DNA from 4 places in the Vibrio ponticus genome. Region 1 is predicted to be linked to each of the others. Evidence: predicted binding sites of a transcription regulator. Region 1 holds the regulator's gene; each other region holds the start of a gene.
What was found. The regulator PurR, encoded in region 1, represses purine synthesis genes. The targets are predictions, from matches to a motif close to TNANGNAAACGTTTNCNTNA.
Positions count from the first base shown of each region.

Region 2: the regulator PurR is predicted to act here: its motif matches at 2,782-2,801, upstream of GZN30_RS04450 (NupC/NupG family nucleoside CNT transporter).
Region 3: the regulator PurR is predicted to act here: its motif matches at 3,614-3,633, upstream of purL (phosphoribosylformylglycinamidine synthase).
Region 4: the regulator PurR is predicted to act here: its motif matches at 3,354-3,373, upstream of glpX (class II fructose-bisphosphatase).

Region 1 covers NZ_AP019657.1:695,650-701,526, forward strand. The annotation lists gene GZN30_RS03110 (TVP38/TMEM64 family protein) at 1-135, opposite strand, end outside; gene GZN30_RS03115 (TfoX/Sxy family DNA transformation protein) at 278-868, opposite strand; cyclic di-GMP riboswitch class I at 980-1,077, opposite strand; gene purR (HTH-type transcriptional repressor PurR) at 1,278-2,282, opposite strand; gene torD (molecular chaperone TorD) at 2,486-3,139, opposite strand; gene torR (two-component system response regulator TorR) at 3,379-4,089, shown strand; gene elyC (envelope biogenesis factor ElyC) at 4,171-4,974, opposite strand; gene cmoM (tRNA uridine 5-oxyacetic acid(34) methyltransferase CmoM) at 5,366-5,877, shown strand, end outside.
Region 2 covers NZ_AP019657.1:993,048-998,924, forward strand. The annotation lists gene fdhF (formate dehydrogenase subunit alpha) at 1-1,500, shown strand, start outside; gene GZN30_RS04445 (glucosaminidase domain-containing protein) at 1,631-2,539, opposite strand; gene GZN30_RS04450 (NupC/NupG family nucleoside CNT transporter) at 2,997-4,205, shown strand; gene GZN30_RS04455 (ISL3 family transposase) at 4,346-5,539, shown strand; gene GZN30_RS04460 (alpha/beta hydrolase) at 5,611-5,877, opposite strand, start outside.
Region 3 covers NZ_AP019657.1:461,295-467,171, reverse strand. The annotation lists gene purL (phosphoribosylformylglycinamidine synthase) at 1-3,473, opposite strand, end outside; gene mltF (membrane-bound lytic murein transglycosylase MltF) at 3,860-5,455, shown strand; gene GZN30_RS21420 (hypothetical protein) at 5,795-5,877, shown strand, end outside.
Region 4 covers NZ_AP019657.1:3,065,737-3,071,613, reverse strand. The annotation lists gene GZN30_RS13880 (bifunctional aspartate kinase/homoserine dehydrogenase II) at 1-1,198, shown strand, start outside; gene metF (methylenetetrahydrofolate reductase) at 1,689-2,576, shown strand; gene zapB (cell division protein ZapB) at 2,821-3,063, opposite strand; gene glpX (class II fructose-bisphosphatase) at 3,432-4,439, shown strand; gene GZN30_RS13860 (sensor domain-containing diguanylate cyclase) at 4,559-5,877, opposite strand, start outside.

The DNA of each region.
Region 1 (5,877 bases):
ATTCTGATCAATGAAAGAGCCTAGGGCTGCTTGCTGGGCTTTCGCGTTTTCTAACGTTAACTGATCGCCAAACTGAGTGATCAATAGGGCAATCAGTGCAATCAATGCAATGCCAATAATCAGTTTCTTATTCATCTTTGCTCTCCTTTAACCCTTCTCTACGCCCTTGAGTTAATTTAGTTCATTTATCGGGTAATTTGTTCCTATTGTTTAATAAGAACCTCAAAGCAAAGAAAAACTTTCATAAAAAAAGCCAGCAGTTGCTGACTTTTTTACTCTACTGTAGTCGAGAGAGCAGTTCTTCTCGACGAGTCTGGGGAACCACAGACCAATGTGTGCCTTTTATCGCGCCTTCTAATGACCAGAGGAGCTCTAAACTGACGTCGCTGCTGTGAGTGTCTCGAATCGCCTTATACGCTTCTACAGAGCCTGCTTCTTCGAGTTGTTCGACATTGTCGATGCCTGCTTTTTTCAGCATACGCTCTGTTGCTAGGCGCAGGTTTGGCAAATCTTTAATACGAGTCGGCTTGGTTTCGGCTTGAACCGACTTCTCTTGCTGCGCTTGAGTGTGAGCTTCACGTCCGATCTGCAGTGTTTTTTCACTGTCGTTGTACCACTCTTCGCTAAGAGCGAAGTACTTGGTTACTACCGGGAAGCCACGTTTCTGATATACGTATGGTTCGAAGCCTTGTAATTTAAATTGTGCAGCTAGAGCACTGTCTGCGCGAATATGAAGCTTATTATGTACCACTAGTGCAAACATTGTTTCGTCTGCAAAGATCCCAAACCCACCAAACATAGATCGAGATTTAATACGACCTAGCGGCTCAAATAGCCTCATTGAGTCTTTAAGAATTGGTTTATCCATTCAGTACTTTCTCGGTGTATGTGTATGTCAATACGCCACCAAATCAGGTCCGAGAGAATAGCAGTTGTGCAGGAAATAGGAGAGTAATCCGTTAACGTGCGCATTTCTACCATCGGCAACCCCGCTACCATACATATTGTCGATGACAATGATGTTTAGGCCGGTGGCTTTGCGTCCCAGCTTTTCAGTCTGGTTTGCCCTGTGCGTGACTTAATTTGCTTTGCTAAAGATTGTTTACTTAGCAGCTAAGTATCTTATTACTATGAAATAGTTGTGAATCTAATGCAAGAATTAAGTTGAATAGAAAAGACAATAGCTGACAGTTTAACCATCAGCTATTGATATAAATGCGAGTTACTTCAAAGTACTATGCTCGGACATTTGCCAGCGTATTGCTCGGTACTCTGATTTAGTTGATTTTCGCAACGGTAGAGCGATCAACGATTTCTGGGTGCATTTCAAACACACGTTTTTCGTGCTCTTTGTCCTTAATGCGCTCAAGTAAGATTTCAAATGCGTTTTTACCCACACGACGCTTAGGTTGGTGAACCGTGGTTAGCGGTGGTGAGAAGTACTCTGCTAGTTCAATGTTGTCGTAACCAATCACTGACATATCTTCAGGGATACGAATGCCTTTTTGCTGTAGGCGGCTCATTAAGCCTAGTGCCATCGTATCGTTGAAACAGAAAATTGCCGTTGGGCGTTTGTCCATCGCAACAATCTTGTCAGCCGCTAACACAGCAGTGTCACACTCGAAGTTACCTTCTAAAATCCAGTCTTCATCAACCGTCAGGTTCGCTTCGCCCATTGCGCGCTTAAAGCCTTGAATACGCTCTTGGCAAACTGCTTTTTCAAAGTGACCACTCAAACAAGCGATATCTTTATGACCATGGTCGATAAGGAATTTGGTTGCTAGGTAGCCACCTTCTTCTGCGTTATCGATAATCTTGTCGGTTTGAGAGCTCTCTGGACCCCAGTCCATGACCACTTTAGGAATGTCTTTATGGCGATCTAGCATCTCGCTCAGTTCTTCAGTTAGGTCAGAACACATTACTAAAATGCCGTCGACACGCTTTTCTGCAAGCATGCGAATGTAGTCACGTTGCTTCTCGTAAATACCGCCGGTATTACAAAGGATCAACGTGTAACCTTGACGGTAGCAGTAGCTCTCTACGCCATCAATGACTTCAGAGAAGAAAAGGTTCGTTGATTGAGTCACCAACATACCAATCGTACGTGTGGTATTACATTTTAAGCTACGAGCCACCGCACTTGGTGCGTAGTTTAGCTCTTTTACTGCTTCCATAACGCGTTCTTGAGTCGCTTCTGCAACAAAACGCGTTTTGTTAATTACGTGTGAGACTGTCGTAGTTGATACGCCAGCGAGGCGAGCAACGTCTTTAATAGTGGCCATAAGGTATGATCCTATTTATAGCTGCCACATGGCTATTCACATTTTTGAATAAAACTGGCAGAAAGTAATAGAAATACAAAAACCGCTTTTTTACAGCGGTTTGTACTTGATTCGTATTTTTTTATCGTTTGCGGCTTCGATTTTAGACCGCATCGTCGCCAGTAGCAAACGAAAAACCCATTCATTGTTGACGAATGAGTGTTTTAGCTCTCTTCACCCACTAGGTAGTTGCAGTCCAATTCTAAGAAAGCAACCAGCAGTGACGCCACAGAAGAGTAGAAACCGAATGAATCTAAAGTTTGGCTTTTCGCGGCAAACTTAGGCACCCAGTTTAAAATGTGCTGACGAATAAACGCTTCTTGCTCTAGCAGTGCATCGTTGAGATGACGCTCTTGTTCAAGTTCGTTAGAACGAATGATCATGTTACCAAGCAAATCGAGCTCAATGGCAATGTGATCAGCAGGCTCGTTCAAATCTTGGTTAACGGCTACGCCATGCTTAGTCAGCAGGGCATCCATCTCGTTTGCTGGTTCGTCATGCAGCAAACCAGTCGTGCCAACGTACATAGACGCATAAGGCAGTGCTGATTCTTTGTCTGACTTCAAGAACAAGTCGCAAAAGTCAGCGGCAAGTTCAAGCTGACCATCTTCACGGTCAATCTGACGATTTAACGCATCAACAAGGCGGTCAACCGCAGGTTTTAGCGTTGGGTTTTCACCCAGACCGGCAAGAAAGCCTCGAATAGCAGGGCTTTGATATTGCTCAAGTTCTGCTTCTGTTAGCTCTTTAGCGAACAGACTAGAAAACCACCAGTAAATCTCTGCACGTTTTTCATTAAACGCTTTTAATTCTTGCATCTCGCAATGCTCCAAGTTTCAGTACTATTAATATTTTAGCGAACAAAAATGAATAGCGATAACACATGTTGTGATTAAATGAGTCAAAAAATGGCAAAAGATTAACAACTGCGCTAGTTTTGTCTTGAATCAATAAAAAATCATCTTTCTAGATTTTAATATAACAAATACTAGAAATGTTACGATTTATGAATAGAATACACTTGAAATTAATTCCCAATGTAAATTAAGTGGTTTAGATGAGCTATCACGTATTAGTAGTAGAAGATGATGCGGTCACTCGCAGTAAGCTAGTTGGCTACTTTCAAAATGAAGGTTACACAGTCAGCGAAGCTGAAAGCGGCGAGCAGATGCGCGACACCCTACAAAATCATTCGATCGACTTAGTTATGTTAGACATTAACCTTCCTGGTGAAGACGGTCTGATGTTAACTCGCGAACTGCGTAGTCAATCGGACATTGGAATTATCCTGGTAACAGGACGCACGGATAGCATTGATAAAATCGTTGGTCTAGAAATGGGCGCAGACGATTATGTGACAAAACCGTTCGAACTTCGTGAATTGTTAGTGCGCGTGAAAAACCTATTGTGGCGCATCTCTGCGGCACGTAACGCGGGCACTATGGTTGATCAGAAGAATGACGCAAATATTGTTCGCTTTGGCGAATGGATGTTTGACATTCAACGTCGCGCGTTAAGCCGCAACGGTGAGCCAGTAAAACTGACTAAAGCAGAATACGAGTTGTTGGTAGCGCTTTCTTCGTACCCGAACCAAGTACTAAGCCGTGAACGTATTTTGAATATGATTAGTCATCGTGTTGATGCGCCAAACGACCGTACCATCGATGTACTGATTCGTCGTATGCGCGCTAAAATGGAATTTGATCCGAAGAACCCACAAATTTTTGTTACGGTTCACGGTGAAGGTTACATGTTCGCTGGCGATTAAGTGACTAACCGAAGTTGAAAACAAAAAAACCGAAGCAGATGCTTCGGTTTTTTTATCTTAAGTAAGTTAGCCGCTAAGGGATTAGACCTTACTTTGTGATGGTTCGATTACGGACTCTTCGGTATTTGAAACCCAGTCACGTAAATCTTGCCACAGTCGACCCAATGTCTCATGCCAGTAACGCTCGGTCTGTTCTAAGTAAATTGCTTTTGGCATGTACTTGTTCCAGAACTGATCAATTTCATTTTGTGCTAGATAGTTGGTTGGCGCTGGATAAGGTTTCAATCCCGCAGAATGGAACTCATTCAGTGCACGTTTCATGTGACTGGCAGAAGTGACCAATACCAACTCTTTATGCTGCACAAATGCTGCCGCTTGACGCGCTTCTTCCCAAGTATCTTTGGCTGTTTCCAGCAACACGATATCGGATTTAGACACCCCAAGTGCCAGAGCCACTTTTGCCATCATACGCGCATTGCTAACTTCTGAACCGCCTGAATAACCAGACAAGATTAACTTTGAGCCCGGGTAGATACGTTGAATACGAATGCCTTCAGATAGACGCATTAATGCTGTGCGGCTAAGCTCTGAAGTCGGTGGAATCTGATCGTCGACTACATGACCGCTGCCCAACACCATGACATAATCGATAGGCTTATCGACGGGTAAGAAGGCAGTGTATTGGCGTTCAAGTGGCATCAACAAACGAGAAGACAGAGGCTGGAACGCGATCAAAAAGATACCGATAAAAGAGAACAGCACCACAAAGCAGCCGGTTTTCTGCTTTCTGGTAAACATGATCAGCATTAAGCCCAAAAAACCAATGATCAGCATCGCTGGCAGAGGCATGAGTAAAGACGAAACGATTTTTTTCAGCTCAAACATACTAAAATAGTCCGAAAAAACACCAGTTGATTATAAATTAAGAGAATCGCTCTTTATATCTGCTTTTCTTGTGACAGAATAGCGTCGCGAAGGGTCTATTGACCTTTTGAGATGATTTTTTACAGTTGTTGTTGGCTTCTTTCCACTCTTTTTTGAGTATGCGTTGGCGTTGACCGGTAGTTTCACTACTGGTTTTGACTCAACCGCACAAAGAGAAGGGAGCGACAAACACTGCATGATGGGTTCGACTAAAGAACATTTTCGCTCTGGTCAGAGTGTTGTGCTTAGAATGCTAGGCTACCAACCTCTCGTCGCGACTAAAACGTTTTTTGCTCGAACAAAATTTACCACAAAAGGTCAGCAGACCTTTAACATGATAACCCAAGCCGCTGTGACTGAAGACCGCAATTTCGACGATATTGCCCACAAATTTGCAAAAAATATTTATGGTTCCGACAAAGGTGAGATCCGCCAAGTAATTGTTTGGCAAGATCTTGCACAAGCTCTCGCCATGCTACAGAGTGACCAACAACGCCTGCAAGTCTTAGACGCAGGTGGTGGTCTGGCACAAATGTCACAAAAAATAGCCAAACTCGGACACCAAGTGGCGCTATGTGATCTATCTTCTGAAATGCTTCAGTTAGCGAAGCAGGACATTGAATCGAATGGCTTGCTAGATAATTATCGCCTGATTCATTCTCCCGTGCAGGATATTGCGCAGCATATGCCCGCACCAGTGGACTTAGTGATGTTTCACGCAGTGATGGAGTGGTTGGTGGATCCAAAATCCGCCCTAGAAACAGTATTGGATCAAGTGAAGCCTGGCGGCATTGCTTCCATTATGTTCTATAACCACCATGGCTTGGTTTACAAGAATGTTGTTTGTGGCAACCTTCCTCATGT
Region 2 (5,877 bases), 300 kb from region 1:
GCAATACGTCATCATGGCGCCCGTTTGATCGTGGCAGACCCGAAACGCATTGATATGGTTGATCATGCAGAGCTGTATCTTGCTCATCGTCCGGGTACAGATGTGATGCTGCTAAACGGTGTGATGCAACAAATCATCAAAAATGGCTGGTATGACGAAGAGTATATTGAAGAGCGCGTTGATGGCTTCGATACCTTCTTGCAAGAGGTAATGTCACCGGCTTACGCGTTGGATAAAGTAGAGCTGGTTACCGGGGTCAGTGCGAGCGATATCTTCGCGATGGCACGTACCATTGGTACCGCTAAACGTACTGCCGTTTACTACTCGATGGGTATCACTCAGCACACCACGGGGCATGATAATGTTCGCTCGATCGCGAACTTGCAGCTGCTGTGCGGCAACATTGGTATTGAAGGCGGTGGTATTAACCCACTGCGTGGTCAATCGAATGTGCAAGGGGCATGTGATATGGGAGCGCTACCAAATAGCTATCCAGGTTATCAGAAAGTGTATAACCCTATGGTACGCCAAAAGTTTGCCATTGAGTGGGACGCGCCGGATCTGCCAATTGAGCCAGGTTTAACCTTGACGGAAATTATTCACGCCGCTTGCCATAGAGAAGTGCGCGGATTGTATGTCATGGGGGAAAACCCAGTTCTGAGCGATCCTAACCAGCAGCACGTCATTGAAGGTTTGGAAGCGTTAGATTTCTTAGTAGTGCAGGATATCTTCCTGACGGAAACGGCGCAGTATGCGGATGTGGTATTGCCAGCTTATTCATTTGCTGAAAAATCAGGACACTTCACTAATACTGAGCGTCGAGTTCAACGGGTTAATGCAGCGTTAAAAGCACCGGGTGAGGCAAAAGAGGATTGGTGGATCATTCAAGAAATCGCCAATGCGATGGGCTCTGATTGGCACTATCAAGGCGTGGCTGACATCACCAGTGAGATAGCGCGTGTAACACCACAATACGCAGGTCTTCAATGGGAAAGTATCACGCCAAACGGTGTGCAGTGGCCAAGTTGTAAAAATAACCCACATGGCACACGTATTATGCACCAAACGCAGTTTACTCGAGGTAAAGGGCAGATGGTGGGCGTACCGTTCCGTTATGCAGCTGAGTTGCCTGACGAAGAGTACCCACTAGTATTAACGACTGGTCGCATACTTGAGCAGTTCCATACCGGTACGATGACACGTAAAACCAAAGGGTTAGACAATTTGGCAGGACCTAGGGCGATGATTAGCGTTCACGACGCCGAAGCGATGGGTATTGGTAATGGTCAGCGTCTACGAGTCTCAACGCGCCGTGGTTCGATAGAGATTGATGCATTCGTGACTAAGCGTATTCAGCAAGGGGTTGTCTTTATTCCATTCCACTTTGTTGAGTCGCCAGTTAACCGTTTGACGACCACGGCAACCGATCCGCACGCCAAGATCCCTGAGTTCAAAGTAGCCGCGGTTCGTATTGAGGTGTTACAAGCAGAAATGGCGTAGTAAAAGTCACTGACTTTAACCTGTTTAATGTAAAAGGGGCGTATCTATTTGAGATACGCCCCTTATTTTATTGTCAGCTCTAAACCACCGCCTAGGACGGTGGTGATTGTTTTAGAGAGAGATGAAATCATTAATGGCGAAAGCGGATGACTTCGGAGTTAGCCGTCTCTAGTGTTACATGGTCGAAGCTGTCTAAGTGATGGCGTTTAATCAGCGCACGTAAGTTGTCGACATAGGATTCACCGCGGGTTGAGTAATGGGCAAGCGCAGCGACTAACTCATAACCGTTAAGGTTATTTTGCATGCGAAGGTTTTGGCGCATGTGCCACAACTCTTGGTATGCGCGAGTGGTATTTAGGTTGTGCATATAACTTGCGGTACCAGCATAAAGATTATCAAACGCAGCAACTTTGACATGACCACCTGGTGTGGTGAGGTATTTACCGCCATGGGCAGGGAGATGTTCACCGTACAAGCTATTGCCTTGAACCGCAAAATGGCTGGTTCCCCAACCACTTTCATCAATACCTTGAGCCAGCACCATTCCGACAGGAATGATATCAACATGCAGTAGAAGATCATGGATATCGTTGGATTTCACATCATAGGAGATCATAAGCTGTTTAAGCCAAGCTTGTTCCTGTGCGGTCCAGTGGGTGCGCGGTTTTTGCGCTAACTGTTTTATCTCAGCGCGTACTTCAAGGATCTGATCGTTAACGGCTTTAATGGTTGGTAGCAGCAGACGAATAAACCCTGACGTTTTCTGTTCAACCGGGAGAGCATTTAAGTCTTTTGGTAAGTTTTCGATGAAATAGCTTGGCAGTTTCTTGCTTGTCGCGACTTGGTCGAGTTGATAATGGTTATGCGCAAAATTAGTGATGAGTTGCTTGGCTGAGTTGAGTTCAGTGATTTGCTCAGTTGGGTACGGGTGCGCAATTTGCTCAGGAGAAAGAGGTAAAGATGTTGAGGCATGAGCCGAAACTGAGAGCAGTGCCAGAAGGCCAAAGGTTGTAAAGCGAGAAAGTGTTAATGAGGACATTCAGGTTTCTCCATAATGTCAGGTAAATCCGCTTTGTGTATGCAAAATAAGCAGGATTAATGTGCTACTAGTATACGGTCTGATATTCGGTTAGAGCCAGCGATCAAAATCAAACATTAAGTTTGCATGCTTTATGTAAAAAATTGGTTGTTTTTTGACTAAACGATTCTCCAACTGGCAAATTTAACAAAAGTGATCATTGTCACAGTGAAATCGAGTCACTATACTCCGCGCTCGACTGGGAACGAAAACGTTTACCTGGTCGGCTTTCAATCAGCTGCAAAATGGAAACTTGCCCCAAGGAACAGGGCCCAGCGTAACTGTGAGCGTTTACGGGCCATAAATCCGCTACCGGGCAAGATAACATTTTTTTGATGTTACCTGCGCGTGTGCGCGTCTGATTTTTGGTTCCGCCTTAATACAGATATTTAGCACAGATACATAGCAAGGTAACAAAATGCAAATCATCTACAGCTTGGCTGGCATTTTCGCGATTTTAGCGTGCGCATTCGCACTTTCAGAAAGTCGCAAAAACATCAATTGGCGCACTGTTTTAGGCGCATTCGCACTTCAGGCAGGTTTTGCCGCACTGGTTCTTTATTTCCCTCTTGGTCAATCTCTACTTGGCTCTATCAGTAATGGTGTATCGGGCATTCTGGCATTTGCTGACGAAGGCATTGGCTTTGTGTTTGGTGAGCTAGCAACAGGCAGTTTTATTTTCGCAATTCGCGTTCTTCCTCTGATTATCTTCCTTTCTGCGATCATTTCTCTACTTTACTACCTAGGTATCATGCAAAAACTAATCTTAGTGATTGGTGGTGCGATTGCTCGCGCGCTGGGTACGTCAAAAGTGGAGTCATTGGCTGCAACGAGTAACATTTTCCTATCAATGAGCGAAGCATCACTAATTGTACGTCCTTTCTTAGCTAAGATGACTCGTTCGGAACTGTTTGCGGTTATCGTGGGTGGTATGGCATCAGTAGCGGGTTCGGTACTGGGTGGTTATGCAGCTCTAGGTGTAGAACTAAAATACCTAATTGCAGCAAGCTTCATGGCGGCTCCAGGCGGTCTACTAATGGCTAAAATGATGGTGCCGGAGCGTGAAGCTTCAGCAGCACAAGATGAAATTGAGCTAGAAAAGAGCACCGATAGTAATATTATTGATGCGCTTGCTTCAGGTGCAATGAACGGTGTGCGTGTTGCTGTTGCGGTGGGTACGATGTTGATCGCGTTTGTCAGTGTGATTGCTATGGTGAACGCTGGTTTTGAAATGGTAGGCGAACTTGTTGGCGTGCAAAACCTAACTCTGCAAACCATTTTCGGTTACCTATTTGCACCGTTAGCGCTATTTGCTGGTATCCCAATGGATGAAGTATTCGCGGCGGCAGCACTTATCGGTCAAAAGACGGTACTGAACGAGTTCGTGGCATTCCTAGATTTCGTTGCAGTGAAAGAGACGCTATCTGCTCACAGCCAAATCATCATCACTTTTGCTCTGTGTGGTTTTGCTAACATCGGTTCTATCGCAATCCAACTAGGTTCGATTGGTGCTATGGCGCCAGAACGTCGCCATGACGTAGCGAAACTGGGTGTACGCGCAGTAACTGCCGCGACACTAGCAAACATGATGAGTGCAGCACTAGCGGGTCTATTTATCGCGCTGTAATGAAAATTAAAATAGATCGTTAAGGCAGAGCAATCTGCCTTTTTTTTGGTTCATCGCGGATAAGCGGGAACTCAAAACAAAAACGGTAGTAAGTGATAGAGTTTTATCGCCAAACAAAACCTACACAAACTACCGTTTTCATGCCGAATCATACTTTCCTATCTTCGTTCTGGGAAGGCTTTCATGTAGCAAAGTCTCATCAGACAGAATCACTTATTACACTCACCCTTAAACCTAACTCTCTCGCTAGATGTCCCTGTGGACTTCACGCTCAAGCAATACATGAGTACCAATGGCGCAACGTGAAAGACGCAACACTGCTTGGAATATCTGTTGAGTTACTTGTTCAAACTCGACGAGTTAGGTGTAGTAAATGTGGCATTAAAACAGAGCTGTTATCTTGGTTAGAGCCTTATTCTCGCATCACTAATCGCTTACGAAGCTATATCGAACAGCTACTGCCACTTTTGCCCATTAAGCATATCGCACAAATCACTGGTGTTCATTGGCACACAATTAAAGAGATAGATAAGCGTCGACTTCAACAAGTGGTACCGCAAGTTAAATGGAGCGAATTAAGGCAACTCGTTATGGACGAGTTCGCCATTTTTAAGGGACATCGTTATGCCACTGTCATTGCTGATGCAAAGACTCATCAGGTTATCTGGATAGGTATAGGTCGTAGTCGTAAGGACATTCGACCGTTCTTCGAGCGGTTAGGCGAATATGGTAAAAATATCGAGGCGGTAGCAATGGATATGAATACTGCTTTTGACCTTGAAGTCCAAGAGCACTGCCCAAATGCACGTATCGTTTATGATTTGTTCCATGTTGTGGCTAAGTTCGGTCGTGAGGTCATAGATAGAGTCCGAGTCGATCAAGCCAATAAGCTAAAGCATGATAAAAAAGCGAGACAATGGGTCAAGCGTTCTCGTTGGGTATTATTGAAAAATAGAGATAATTTAAACACACAACAGGAGAGCTATCTCACTGAAATATTGAAGATAAATCAGGACTTGATGACTACCTATGTACTGGGAGCGCAATTAAAGGAACTCTGGCGTTGTGAGTCTGAACTTCAGGCAAAAAACTTATGGAAGGTATGGTGGGAGCAAGTGAATGAGAGCGGGATAAAGCCATTAAAAGAGTTTGCTAGAAAGCTTCTTCCTTACCTTCATGGTATTACCGCTTCAGCCATTTATCCGTTGAATACGTGCACTCTTGAAGGGATAAACAACAAAATAAAGTTAATCAAGCGGATGGGTTATGGTTATCGAGATACCGATTATTTCTTCTTAAAGATAAAAGCGGCTTTCCCCGGAAAGCCGCGATGAACCTTTTTTTTCACTCTAATGAAGAGTGAAAACTATTCAGAATGTATCGATCGTAAATCACATCTTGAGTTTTAGAGTTGCTCCATATTACTTTGGATGATGTTTTTCATTGTTTGCCAGTATTCACCTTCTTCCAGTGGCAGCATACTAAAATGTCCACATTTTTCGAGTAACAGTAGTTCTACATCCCACAAATCTGCATAATGAGTTGCCATAGAGTAGGGGACGGTTTGATCTTCCAGCCCGTGTATCACTGTAAGGTGCGTTTCTCCATGACCGCGTGCCACCGGGTTAGCGAATGGCATTTTTTTTAAGTCATGATTCAGAAGTTTTTTCAC
Region 3 (5,877 bases), 230 kb from region 1:
CGCGGCCACAACTCAGCACCCGGAATCAACTCTTTTAAGTTAGACAGCATCTGACAGCCATTACACACACCGAGTGAGAAAGTATCTTGACGGTTAAAGAAGCTTTCAAACTGCTCACGTGCTTGGGCATTGAATAGAATCGACTTCGCCCAACCTTCACCAGCACCTAATACGTCACCGTATGAGAAGCCGCCACACGCAACTAGACCGTTATATTCATCCAGTACCGCTTGTCCGCTAAGAATGTCGCTCATGTGCACATCAGTGGCTTCAAAGCCTGCACGGTCAAACGCAGCGGCCATTTCTACATGCGAGTTGACACCTTGCTCACGCAGGATTGCCATTCTTGGCTTGCTACCTTTCGCTATGTAAGGCGCAGCAATATCTTCGTTTACATCAAAGCTCAGCGACACATTCAAACCTAGGTCCGAGTTATCTTTCTTCGCCGCAAATTCTTGGTCAGCACAAGCAGGGTTATCACGAAGTGCTTGCATCTTATGTGTGGTCTCAGCCCAAATAGTGCGAAGGTCGGTACGTGAACGCTCAACCAATACCGTCTCACCGGAAGTGATGGTAATCGAATCTGACGCTTCCACCTCACCGATTACGTGTGAACACGTTTCAAGACCATTCGCTGCCAGAGTTGAAAGTACCGCATCTAGGTCGTCATTTTTAACCTGAACAACCGCACCCAACTCTTCGTTAAATAGTGCCGCCAGTGTGTCTTCACCCAGCGCCGCGATATCGGCTTTCACGCCACAGTGACCCGCAAACGCCATTTCAGCTAGAGTCACAAACAGACCGCCATCGCCCTTATCGTGGTAAGCCACCAGCTTGTCATCACGCACTAAGCTTTGCATCGCATTAAAGAAGCCTTTTAGCTGCTCTGCGCTATCAACATCAGCAGGTTTATCACCCAACTGCTTATAAACCTGTGCGAGTGCCGTCGCACCTAGGCGGTTTTTACCGTTGCCTAGGTCGACAAGAACAAGTGAAGTATTACCTTTATCGATACGAAGCTGAGGCGTCACCGTCTTACGTACATCCTCTACTCGACCGAAGGCAGTGATGACAAGAGATAAAGGAGAAGTAACTTCTTTGTTTTCACCGTTCTCTTCCCATTTAGTCTTCATCGACATTGAGTCTTTACCCACAGGGATAGTGAGACCTAATGCAGGACAAAGCTCTTCACCCACGGCTTTTACCGCTTCGTAAAGACCGGCATCTTCACCAGGGTGACCCGCAGGAGACATCCAGTTAGCCGACAATTTAATGTGTTTAATATCGCCAATATCCGTCGCAGCAATGTTGGTTAATGACTCACCAACCGCTAGACGAGCAGAAGCGCCAAAATCAAGCAGAGCCACAGGTGTACGCTCACCCATCGACATTGCTTCACCATGGTATGAATCATAGCTTGCCGCGGTTACTGCGCAGTTTGCTACCGGCACCTGCCATGGACCAACCATTTGGTCACGTGCCACTAAACCGGTGACAGAACGGTCACCAATGGTGATTAGGAAAGTTTTTTCTGCCACAGTCGGTAGACGCAATACGCGGTTAACTGCATCGTTGATCTCAATGCCGTCGCGGCTGATCGCTGGGCTGTCGACTTTTAGCGTTGTCGCATCACGGTGCATCTTCGGTGGCTTGCCAAGCAGAATGTCCATTGGCATATCAATTGGCGTATTGTCGAAGTGTGAATCTTCTAGAGTTAGATGACGCTCTTCCGTCGCTTCACCCACCACCGCATACGGAGCACGCTCACGCTTACAGATGGCATCAAATACTGCCATATTTTCTGGCGCAACCGCCATTACGTAACGCTCTTGTGATTCGTTACACCAAATCTCAAGTGGGCTCATGCCCGGTTCATCGTTTGGTACATCGCGTAACTGGAATTTACCGCCACGCTCACCATCGTCAACAAGCTCTGGCAACGCGTTTGAAATGCCGCCTGCACCCACATCGTGGATAAAGGCAATCGGGTTTTGCTCACCAAGTTGCCAACAACGGTCAATCACTTCCTGACAGCGGCGCTCCATCTCTGGGTTTTCACGCTGTACCGATGCAAAGTCGAGATCTTCAGCCGATTGACCCGATGCCATTGAAGATGCAGCCCCGCCACCCAGACCGATGTTCATCGCAGGACCGCCTAGCACGATAAGTTTCGCGCCTACTGGGATCTCTTTCTTCTGCACGTGTTGGTCACGGATATTACCTAGACCACCAGCAATCATGATTGGCTTGTGGTAACCACGCACTTCCTCACCAGCATGCGAAGTCACTTTTTCTTCGTAAGTACGGAAGTAACCGAGTAGGTTTGGACGACCAAATTCGTTATTAAATGCCGCGCCACCCAGTGGACCTTCTAACATAATGTCGAGTGCGTTTACGATGCGTCCTGGCTTACCAAAATCGGTTTCCCATGGCTGTTCAAAACCAGGAATACGTAGGTTTGATGTAGTAAAACCGACCAGACCCGCTTTTGGCTTACCGCCAATACCTGTTGCGCCCTCATCGCGGACTTCACCACCTGAACCGGTTGAAGCACCTGGCCATGGCGAAATTGCCGTTGGGTGGTTATGGGTTTCCACCTTCATCAAGATGTGCGCATCTTCGTGATGGTAGTTGTACTGACGTGTTTGCGGATCAGGGAAGAAGCGACCAACTTTAGAACCCACCATAACCGCTGCGTTATCTTTGTAGGCAGATAACACGTGATCTGGCGTCGTCTCGAAAGTGTTCTTGATCATCTTAAATAGCGACTTCTCTTGCTCGACGCCATCGATAGTCCAATCGGCATTAAAGATTTTATGACGACAGTGCTCTGAGTTCGCCTGCGCAAACATCATCAGCTCGATATCATTTGGGTTACGACCAAGCTTAGTGAAGTTCTCCACCAAGTAATCAATCTCATCTTCTGCCAGAGCAAGACCTAGGGAAACGTTTGCCTCTTCAAGCGCAAGACGACCACCGGCTAAGATATCAACATGCGCCACAGGCGCTGGCTCAGAGACCTTAAACAGCGCATCAGCCGCTTCCAGTTCCGTGAACACTGTTTCCATCATGCGATCATGAATAAGCGCTTTCACAGCGTCGATTTGCTGCGCCGAAAGCGCAACTGACGATTCGATATAGTAAGCCGTACCGCGCTCTAGACGTTTTACTTTGTCCAGACCACAGTTACGCGCGATATCCGTCGATTTTGAAGACCAAGGCGAGATAGTGCCAGGGCGTGGCGTCACCAACAACAGCAGACCTTGCGGCTCGTGCTCTTCGATAGTTGGTCCATAGGTAAGAAGCTTCTCAAGCTTATCTAATTCAGACGCATCTAAATCAGCGCTTAAATTAGCAAAGTGCATAAACTCTGCGTAAATATCGTTCACAGGCAACTGCTGTTCACGGCAAAGTTCTAGTAGTTTGTTAACACGAAACTCGGAAAGAGCTGGGGAGCCACGCAAAATTCTCATGTGCTTAGGTCTCTCTGCAATTGATTAAGGTGATATTGGAATAAATTCAGTTAGTTAGAATATAAAAACTGATAACCCATACCAATTTCACCTCGGGTTGCGGGCGCATTATAAAGGATTTATTTTTGTGATGTAACATCAAAAGCAAACGTTTGCTTTATTTTTTTGTCAAATTTGAATTACAGCCCACTGCTGAAAATTCAAGCGCGGCTCATCACCCCAGTCACCGCCTTGCCTGAGGCACTTTTGGGGGACAAAAAACATCACGTGAAATTTTTTCGCATCGAACAGAAAAACTAAGCCGCCCTCGCGAACACTTCAGCTTTACTTTGCCTCGCCCGCCTACTCTGATATAAATGCGGTACATGAAGTACGAGACACTATGAATGAGTAGCCAATTTCTAATAAAAGCACGCACATACATCCTGCTTACCATCAGCGCAGTTATGTTGGTGGGTTGTCAGATCGAGTCTGCCCCTAAAAGCGATTTAGATCAGATTCGTGAGCGCGGCGTATTGCGTGTCGGCACATTAAACAACCAACTTTCATATTACATCGGTCCCGATGGTCCGGCGGGTTTGGATTATGAAATAGCGCGTCAGTTCGCAGAAGAGCTGGGCGTTCGCCTTGAAATGAAACCTGCCTATCAAATCTCTAACCTTTATCCTGCATTGGAAAATGGCGAGATTGATATTATCGCCGCTGGTTTGACCCAATCCCCTGAGCGCATCAAACGCTTTCGACCAGCGCCAGCTTATTATTACGTCAGCCAACAGCTCATTTACAAGAAAGGTCAGTGGCGTCCACGCAACCTTGATCAGTTACTGAAAAAACAAACAGAACTGGTTGAAGAAAATAACGGTGAACCTGTCGTTACCATCGTGGGAGATTCCCACTTCAATCAAACCCTAAGTAAGATCAAAAGTGACCATCCTGAGTTTCAATTTAAGATTGATCAGTCAGCTGATGTGAGCGATCTGCTTAAACAAGTTTCACAAGGTAAGATTCTATTTACTGTCGCAGACTCGGTTGAGGTGTCACTTTCTCAACGTATCTATCCCGATATCGCTACTGCGTTTGAATTGACTGAAGACCAACCAACCTCTTGGTTCTTACGCCGCTCTGATGATGAAAGCCTATACGCGATGGTGATTGAGTTTTTCGGCAACCTAAAACAATCGGATCATCTTGCTCAGCTAGAAGAAAAATACATTGGTCATATTGGCAGCTTTGATTACGTCGACACGCGCGCCTTTATTCGCGCTCTGGATGACAAGCTACCAAAGTGGGCACCACTATTTAAAGAGTATTCAGAAGAGTTCGACTGGCGCCTCATTGCTGCCTTGGCGTACCAAGAATCACACTGGAACCCAATTGCCCGCTCACCAACTGGGGTGCGTGGCATGATGATGCTTACGTTACCTACAGCGAAAAGCGTTGGCGTAACCAACCGTCTAGATCCGGAACAATCGGTTAAAGGTGGCGTGGAGTACTTACGCCGCATGGTTAACCGCATTCCGGATTCAATTGACCAACATGAGAAAATTTGGTTTGCCCTTGCCTCTTACAACGTCGGTTATGGTCACGTCATGGATGCGCGTCGCTTAACCAAGAAACAAGGTGGCAACCCAGATCAATGGTCCGATGTAAAAGAGCGTTTACCACTGCTACGTCAGGCGAAATACCATCGCCAAACTCGTTATGGTTATGCTCGTGGTGACGAAGCGTTGAATTACGTTGAGAACATCCGTCGCTACTACCAGAGCATTATTGGTCATATCGAGCAGCAAACACCTGATGAAGGTGACGTAGATATTAATGATTTAACCGTGATTGAGATCGACCCAGCACTACTCTCTGCAGCCGAAAGTACTCTCTCTGGCGCAGCTTCAAGTGCGACGTCAGCGGCAGTCTCTGCGGCAGAAGCCACATCGGCAGCGACCCCAGCAAAACCGGTAAGCGCAACCGATAAAACCAACTAAAATATTGGTTTCATATCCTAAATCAAGGGAAGTCTCGATTTGTAGAGATTTCCCTTGAATTTCTCCCCACAAACCATACATACTCACTGCCCTTTCAGAGTTGATATACCTAATCGGTATTTCGCCACTGATATTCAAATCCAATGAAATGTACCCAAACTGTTTGCAAAACCAGTTCGGCAAGTTGTGCGCAAGTCCTAGCAAATAAAGGGATTGATAGCGTGCAATAACGACACTGACAGAGCAAATAGAGAGGGAAAGAAACTAATTCTCATCGCAGTTGGGTGAGAATTTTCGGTTTTAACCGGTATGCAATTCGTATAATTTGGAGGTTGTTTTATGCGAAAACGTAGCATGCAATCAAAACGCCTTAAAAAGACTGTTTCCGCTAACCGCCGTAAACGCAAGCTAGCTAATAACAA
Region 4 (5,877 bases), 2.4 Mb from region 1:
ACAGCTGAAAAACGCCCCAGTAGAATTTATTTGCGAATCCGCCTCTGGGTTAAGTTTGGTTGCTGTCCTGCGCAAAACCGAGACCGATACGCTGGTGCAAGGCGTGCATAACCAACTGTTTCAAGCACAAAAGCGCGTCGCGATTGCCCTATGTGGTAAAGGCAACATCGGCAGCAGTTGGCTCAACTTGTTTGCAGAACAAAAACTGGAACTAGAAAAGCGTCGCGGGATGAACTTTGAATTGGTGGCGATCATTGATAGCCAAACCTATTGGTTTGACGCCAATGGTATCGATGCATCACAAGCCAATCAGCGTTTTGATGCCGAAGCGATTGAATACCAATCTGGCGAGTGGATCAAACGTTTAGGCGCGATTCAAGGCTATGATGATGCGGTGGTGTTAGATGTCACTGCCAGCCATGAACTGGCTGAGCGTTACGTCGAAATTGCAGAACAGGGGATGCACCTGATCTCAGCCAACAAAGTGGCAGGTTCTGCATCCAGTGAGTACTACCATCAAGTACAAGATGCGTTTGCCAAAATTAATCGCCACTGGCTATATAACGCCACCGTGGGGGCGGGTTTACCAATCAACCACACCGTCAGAGATCTGCGCGAAAGTGGCGATGAGATTGTCGCCCTATCGGGAATTTTCTCTGGCACCCTGTCTTGGCTATTCCAACAATATGATGGCTCGGTTCCTTTTGCCGATCTGGTAGATTTGGCTTGGCAACAAGGTCTGACGGAACCTGATCCGCGCAATGATCTCGATGGCTCAGATGTGATGCGTAAGCTGGTAATCTTGGCGCGAGAATCCGGTTTGACGATTGAACCAGGTGCTGTAAAAGTTGAAAGCTTAGTGCCAGAAGAGTTAGTCGATTTACCGCTGGATGACTTCTTAGACAATGGGCACATACTCAGCGAACTATTGGCAGAGCGACTGCGTAAAGCCCAGCGCGAAGATAAAGTGCTGCGCTACGTTGCTCGCTTAGAGAAAAATGGTAAAGCAACGGTAGGGGTCGAAGCGCTTACCCGTGAGCATGCGCTGGCAAACTTACTGCCATGTGACAACATCTTTGCCATCGAGAGTAAGTGGTATAAAGATAATCCACTGGTGATACGGGGACCTGGAGCAGGCAGAGAGGTCACTGCGGGTGCAATCCAATCTGACTTAAACTTGCTTTCAAGTCAGCTATAACTAAATAACAGGGGCGTGATGGGTAACTATCGCGCCCTTTTTGTATGTAACTACATTGCACTTAAGTAATTAACTTGAGATAGATTAATTATCAACTTGAATAAAATTCATAATCAGTTTGTTGACTTTAAACTCTATTCAATACATTCTGTGGACATATAGACGTCTATACTCAAGTAACCTCAAGGTGCGAGTTTCAGCGAGAATGACTTGGTTTGCAGACAAGACAACGATTTGAAGATCTAGTGGTTCTAAATCAAAAATCGTTAACGAAGTATGCGGACCAAGGCAACTCGCCCTTCGGGAGCATGTCACTGTCCCTATTTCTGCGTCAAGCAATTTGGCAATAGCCCGCTATTACACTGCATTGCTTTCCTTGATCTAGTAACAGTGACATTGCTCTGAATTCTGCACCTTGAAGTCACTTGAGTATAAGCATCAAAAGGAATTTAAAATAGCGAGTGGCAGAGGCAGCCACAGGGAGAGCAAGATGGGATACACACACGCCAGTCATATCGACGCTTTAAATCAGAATATTGCTGAATTATCGGACAATATTAATGTGTCATTTGAGTTTTTTCCACCGAGCAGTGAAAAGATGGAAGAGACTTTGTGGAATTCTGTCCATCGTTTAAAAACGCTCAAACCAAAATTCATTTCCGTTACCTATGGCGCCAACTCAGGTGAGCGCGACCGTACTCACTCAATCATCAAAGATATTAAGTCAGCAACCGGGCTTGTGGCAGCGCCACACTTAACGTGTATTGATGCGACCCGAGAAGAGCTGATTCAAATCGCCGATGATTACTGGTCAAACGGCATTCAAAGCATTGTTGCGCTGCGTGGTGACATTCCACTCGGTGGCGGTGCGCCAGATATGTATGCCTCAGATCTGGTTGAGCTATTAAAAGCACGTCATGACTTTGATATCTCAGTTGCAGCTTTCCCTGAAGTCCACCCAGAAGCAAAGAGCGCACAAGCTGATTTACTTAACCTAAAGCGCAAAGTGGATGCCGGGGCTAACCGCGCCATTACCCAATTCTTCTTTGATGTAGAGAGCTACCTGCGTTTTCGTGACCGCTGCGTCGCGGCTGGTATTGATGTGGAAATCGTACCGGGGATTCTGCCAGTTTCGAACTTTAAGCAAGCGTCACGCTTTGCTGCTCAGAATAATGTCAAAGTACCAGGTTGGATGGCAAAACAGTTTGAAGGGCTAGATGATGATCCGACAACACGCCAGCTGGTTGGGGCAAGCCAAGCGATCGATATGGTGCGTGTATTGAGCCGTGAAGGTGTTAAGGATTTCCACTTCTATACACTTAACCGTGCAGAGATGACTTATGCCTTGTGTCATACCCTCGGTGTTCGTCCGCGCTAACAACTCTGTCGTTGATAATTAACGTTTCTAAGGTCAGTGCTCGCTGGCCTTATTTGTCTACCGTTACTGTTTCCGATATCCGCTTTTGACCACCCATGATCCAAAAGCTGTTTGAAGCCATTCTAAGTTCAAGCTCTAAGCTCAAGTTCTAAACTCCAGATAGCAAAAAGGCCAACCTTTCGGTCAGCCTCTCTTCAGCTCTCAGCTCTCAGCTCTCAGCTCTCAGCTCTCAGCTCTCAGCAGCTTATTCTACTTCATCCATTTTGCCTAGTAGGCTACGGATGCGGTCTTGCCATGCAGCGTGCTCTTGTTGCATTTGCTGAGATTTTTGCTCAAGCTCTTCACGGCTTGTGCGTAGTTCTGTTGCTTCAGAAGATAGCTTTTCTTTTTCTTCTTTAAGCTCTTCAACTTCCATTTGAAGAAGTGCGATTGTATCTACTGCAGTTTGAATTTTTGCTTCTAGTTTTTCTAGTACTTCAAAAGACATCTTAGCCTACCTTTGATTTATTCGGTTGAAGTGAAGAACGCTTCACGTATTACCCTCATTCTACTTAGCACAGCCGAGAGACACACGCCCTATATTTGATATTGTGCGCTATTCGCGCAAAAAAGCACCAGTTACTGACATTTACCTAACTTTATCACTGAATGACTCCACTTAACTGCGCTGAATAGACGCAAAACTGAGGCGAGCCATGCATTGACGGTTAGGCTGACAGTGCTTCGGCAACCCACTTTACAGTGCTTTATTGATCAAATTCAATCTCTGCACGGCAAAAAGGCAAACGTTTTCTTTTTGATGTGGTAGAATCGCGCCAAAATTTAGTTCCTTCCATAAACCTATTTGGAGTCATCATGAAACGCGATTTAGCAATGGCATTTTCTCGAGTCACTGAAGGCGCAGCACTAGCCGGTTATAAATGGCTTGGTCGTGGCGATAAAAACGCTGCTGACGGTGCCGCGGTTGAGGTAATGCGCACCCTTCTCAATAAAACTGAGATCAGCGGTGAGATTGTGATCGGTGAAGGTGAAATTGATGATGCACCGATGCTTTACATCGGTGAGCAAGTGGGAACTGGTGGCGATGCGGTTGATATCGCTGTCGACCCTATCGAAGGGACGCGTATGACAGCAATGGGTCAATCGAATGCATTGGCTGTATTAGCTGCTGGCGAAAAAGGTAGCTTCTTGAAAGCGCCTGATATGTACATGGAAAAATTGGTGGTTGGTCCTGGTGCAAAAGGCTGCATTGACCTAAACAAACCACTGAAAGAAAACCTAGAGAACATTGCAGCTGCGCTAAACAAAACGCTGGATACACTGGTCGTAATTACACTGGCAAAGCCTCGTCATGACCAAGTGATTGCCGAAATGCAAGCGATGGGCGTGCGTGTATTCGCCGTGCCAGATGGTGACGTAGCCGCTTCTATCCTAACGTGTATGCCTGATAGCGAAGTGGACGTGATGTACTGCATTGGCGGAGCACCGGAAGGTGTGGTTTCTGCCGCGGTGATCCGCGCATTAGATGGTGACATGCACGGTCGTCTGCTGCCTCGTCACGAAGTGAAAGGCGATACCGAAGAAAACCGTATTTACGGCGCAGCAGAATTAGCTCGCTGTAAAGAGATGGGTGTCGAAGCTGGTATCGTACTGAAAATGGAAGACATGGCGCGCAGCGACAATGTGGTCTTTTCAGCCACCGGTATCACTAAAGGTGATCTGCTAGAAGGCATCACTCGCCAAGGTAATATCGCAACCACAGAAACTCTGCTGATCCGTGGTCGCTGCCGCACGATTCGTCGCATTAAGTCGATTCACTACCTGGAGCGTAAAGACCCAGAAGTACGCGACATCATTCTGTAATCGTTCGCGAAAAATTGAACAAGGATGGCTAAATGCCATCCTTTTTTATTTGTGTCGCTTTCCCAAACGGCTTGGCGTTACCGCTCAGTCAGCACAGTTAAACTTGATACAGGAATCGCTTAGCCATTATCTATGTCGATAATGATACGATTTTTCCCGGCTTTTTTCGCTTGGTAGAGCAGTTTATCAGCCGCGACAATACCCTTGCCTTGCCACACCTGCGCGGCGCTGATCATTTTGTTCATTTTATAAATGATTGCACCACCAGACGCCGTGACAGAAATCGTTTCATCACACAGGCGTATCTCCGGGGAGCTAATATCACTCTGCACTCGCTCAAGAACCAGTTGTGCTAATTCAGCCGTTTCACTGGTAATCGCGATCACAAATTCTTCTCCGCCAAAGCGAGCAATCAAATCACTTTGGCGTAAACTGGTGCTTAATAGCTTCGCCACTTGGCAGATGATGTCATCCCCAACTTGGTGCCCGCAGCTATCATTGATCGCTTTAAAGTTATCGATGTCAAATACCGCTATCGCCAAATACTGGCTCACTGGCAGATCTTTCAGTTTCGCTTCGAAACCGCGTCGATTGAGTAGGTTGGTCATTGGGTCCAACATCGCTAACTGTTTTAACTGCAAATGCGTGACTTGGGTATAGCGGAACCAAATAATACACAAAGCCAAAATGTAGAAAGAGATCAAAGCAATTAAACGTTGCCTCTCCACTTCAAAGATATGCCATAGGTGGATGCGTTTGGGCTCATGTACAGTTAGATATAGCCCCGTTTCTTTACCGTCCACCAGCACGGGCTGCGAATAGGTAAAACTAAACACATCCTTACTATTAGCGCCCTGCTCTTCAGTCAGCCGATAATCGCCAATATAGTTCTCGATTAAATGGTCCAAATCATTATCTATCGCTAGGACACCTTTGAACTGACCATCAACATAGATACCGCGAGTAATTGTCACGACACGCTTACCTGTCATGTAATCTTGATAGTCTCCGGTATAAATCACACTGTCGAAGTTTTCAGAGCAAGCAACGGTTCGTACCCAATACGGTCGGGTTGAAATCACTTTATCAAATGCATCACCTTCGATTGCTTGGGCAAAAGCTTTGGGCGAAGAGATGATGAACTTGCTGGTAGAGATGAAGTAGATCGATGATATGTGGCTAATACTTTTCGCAAAGTACGCCATGGATGGTGCGACAAATAGGCGTCGATACGCTTCCTGAAATAAAAGGGAGTGGTTATTACACATCTCTTTGGGTCCAGAGAACATAAAGTCGTACTCTTTGCCAGTATGCGATTTGCCACCAAAATTACAGGTGTCGCCGTTGAGCTTGATCGTATGGGGCAATACATAGCGATCATTTTGCAGCGGATAGAGTGACGTAATGCTGTAGTCCAAGGCGTTAATCACTTGGCTCG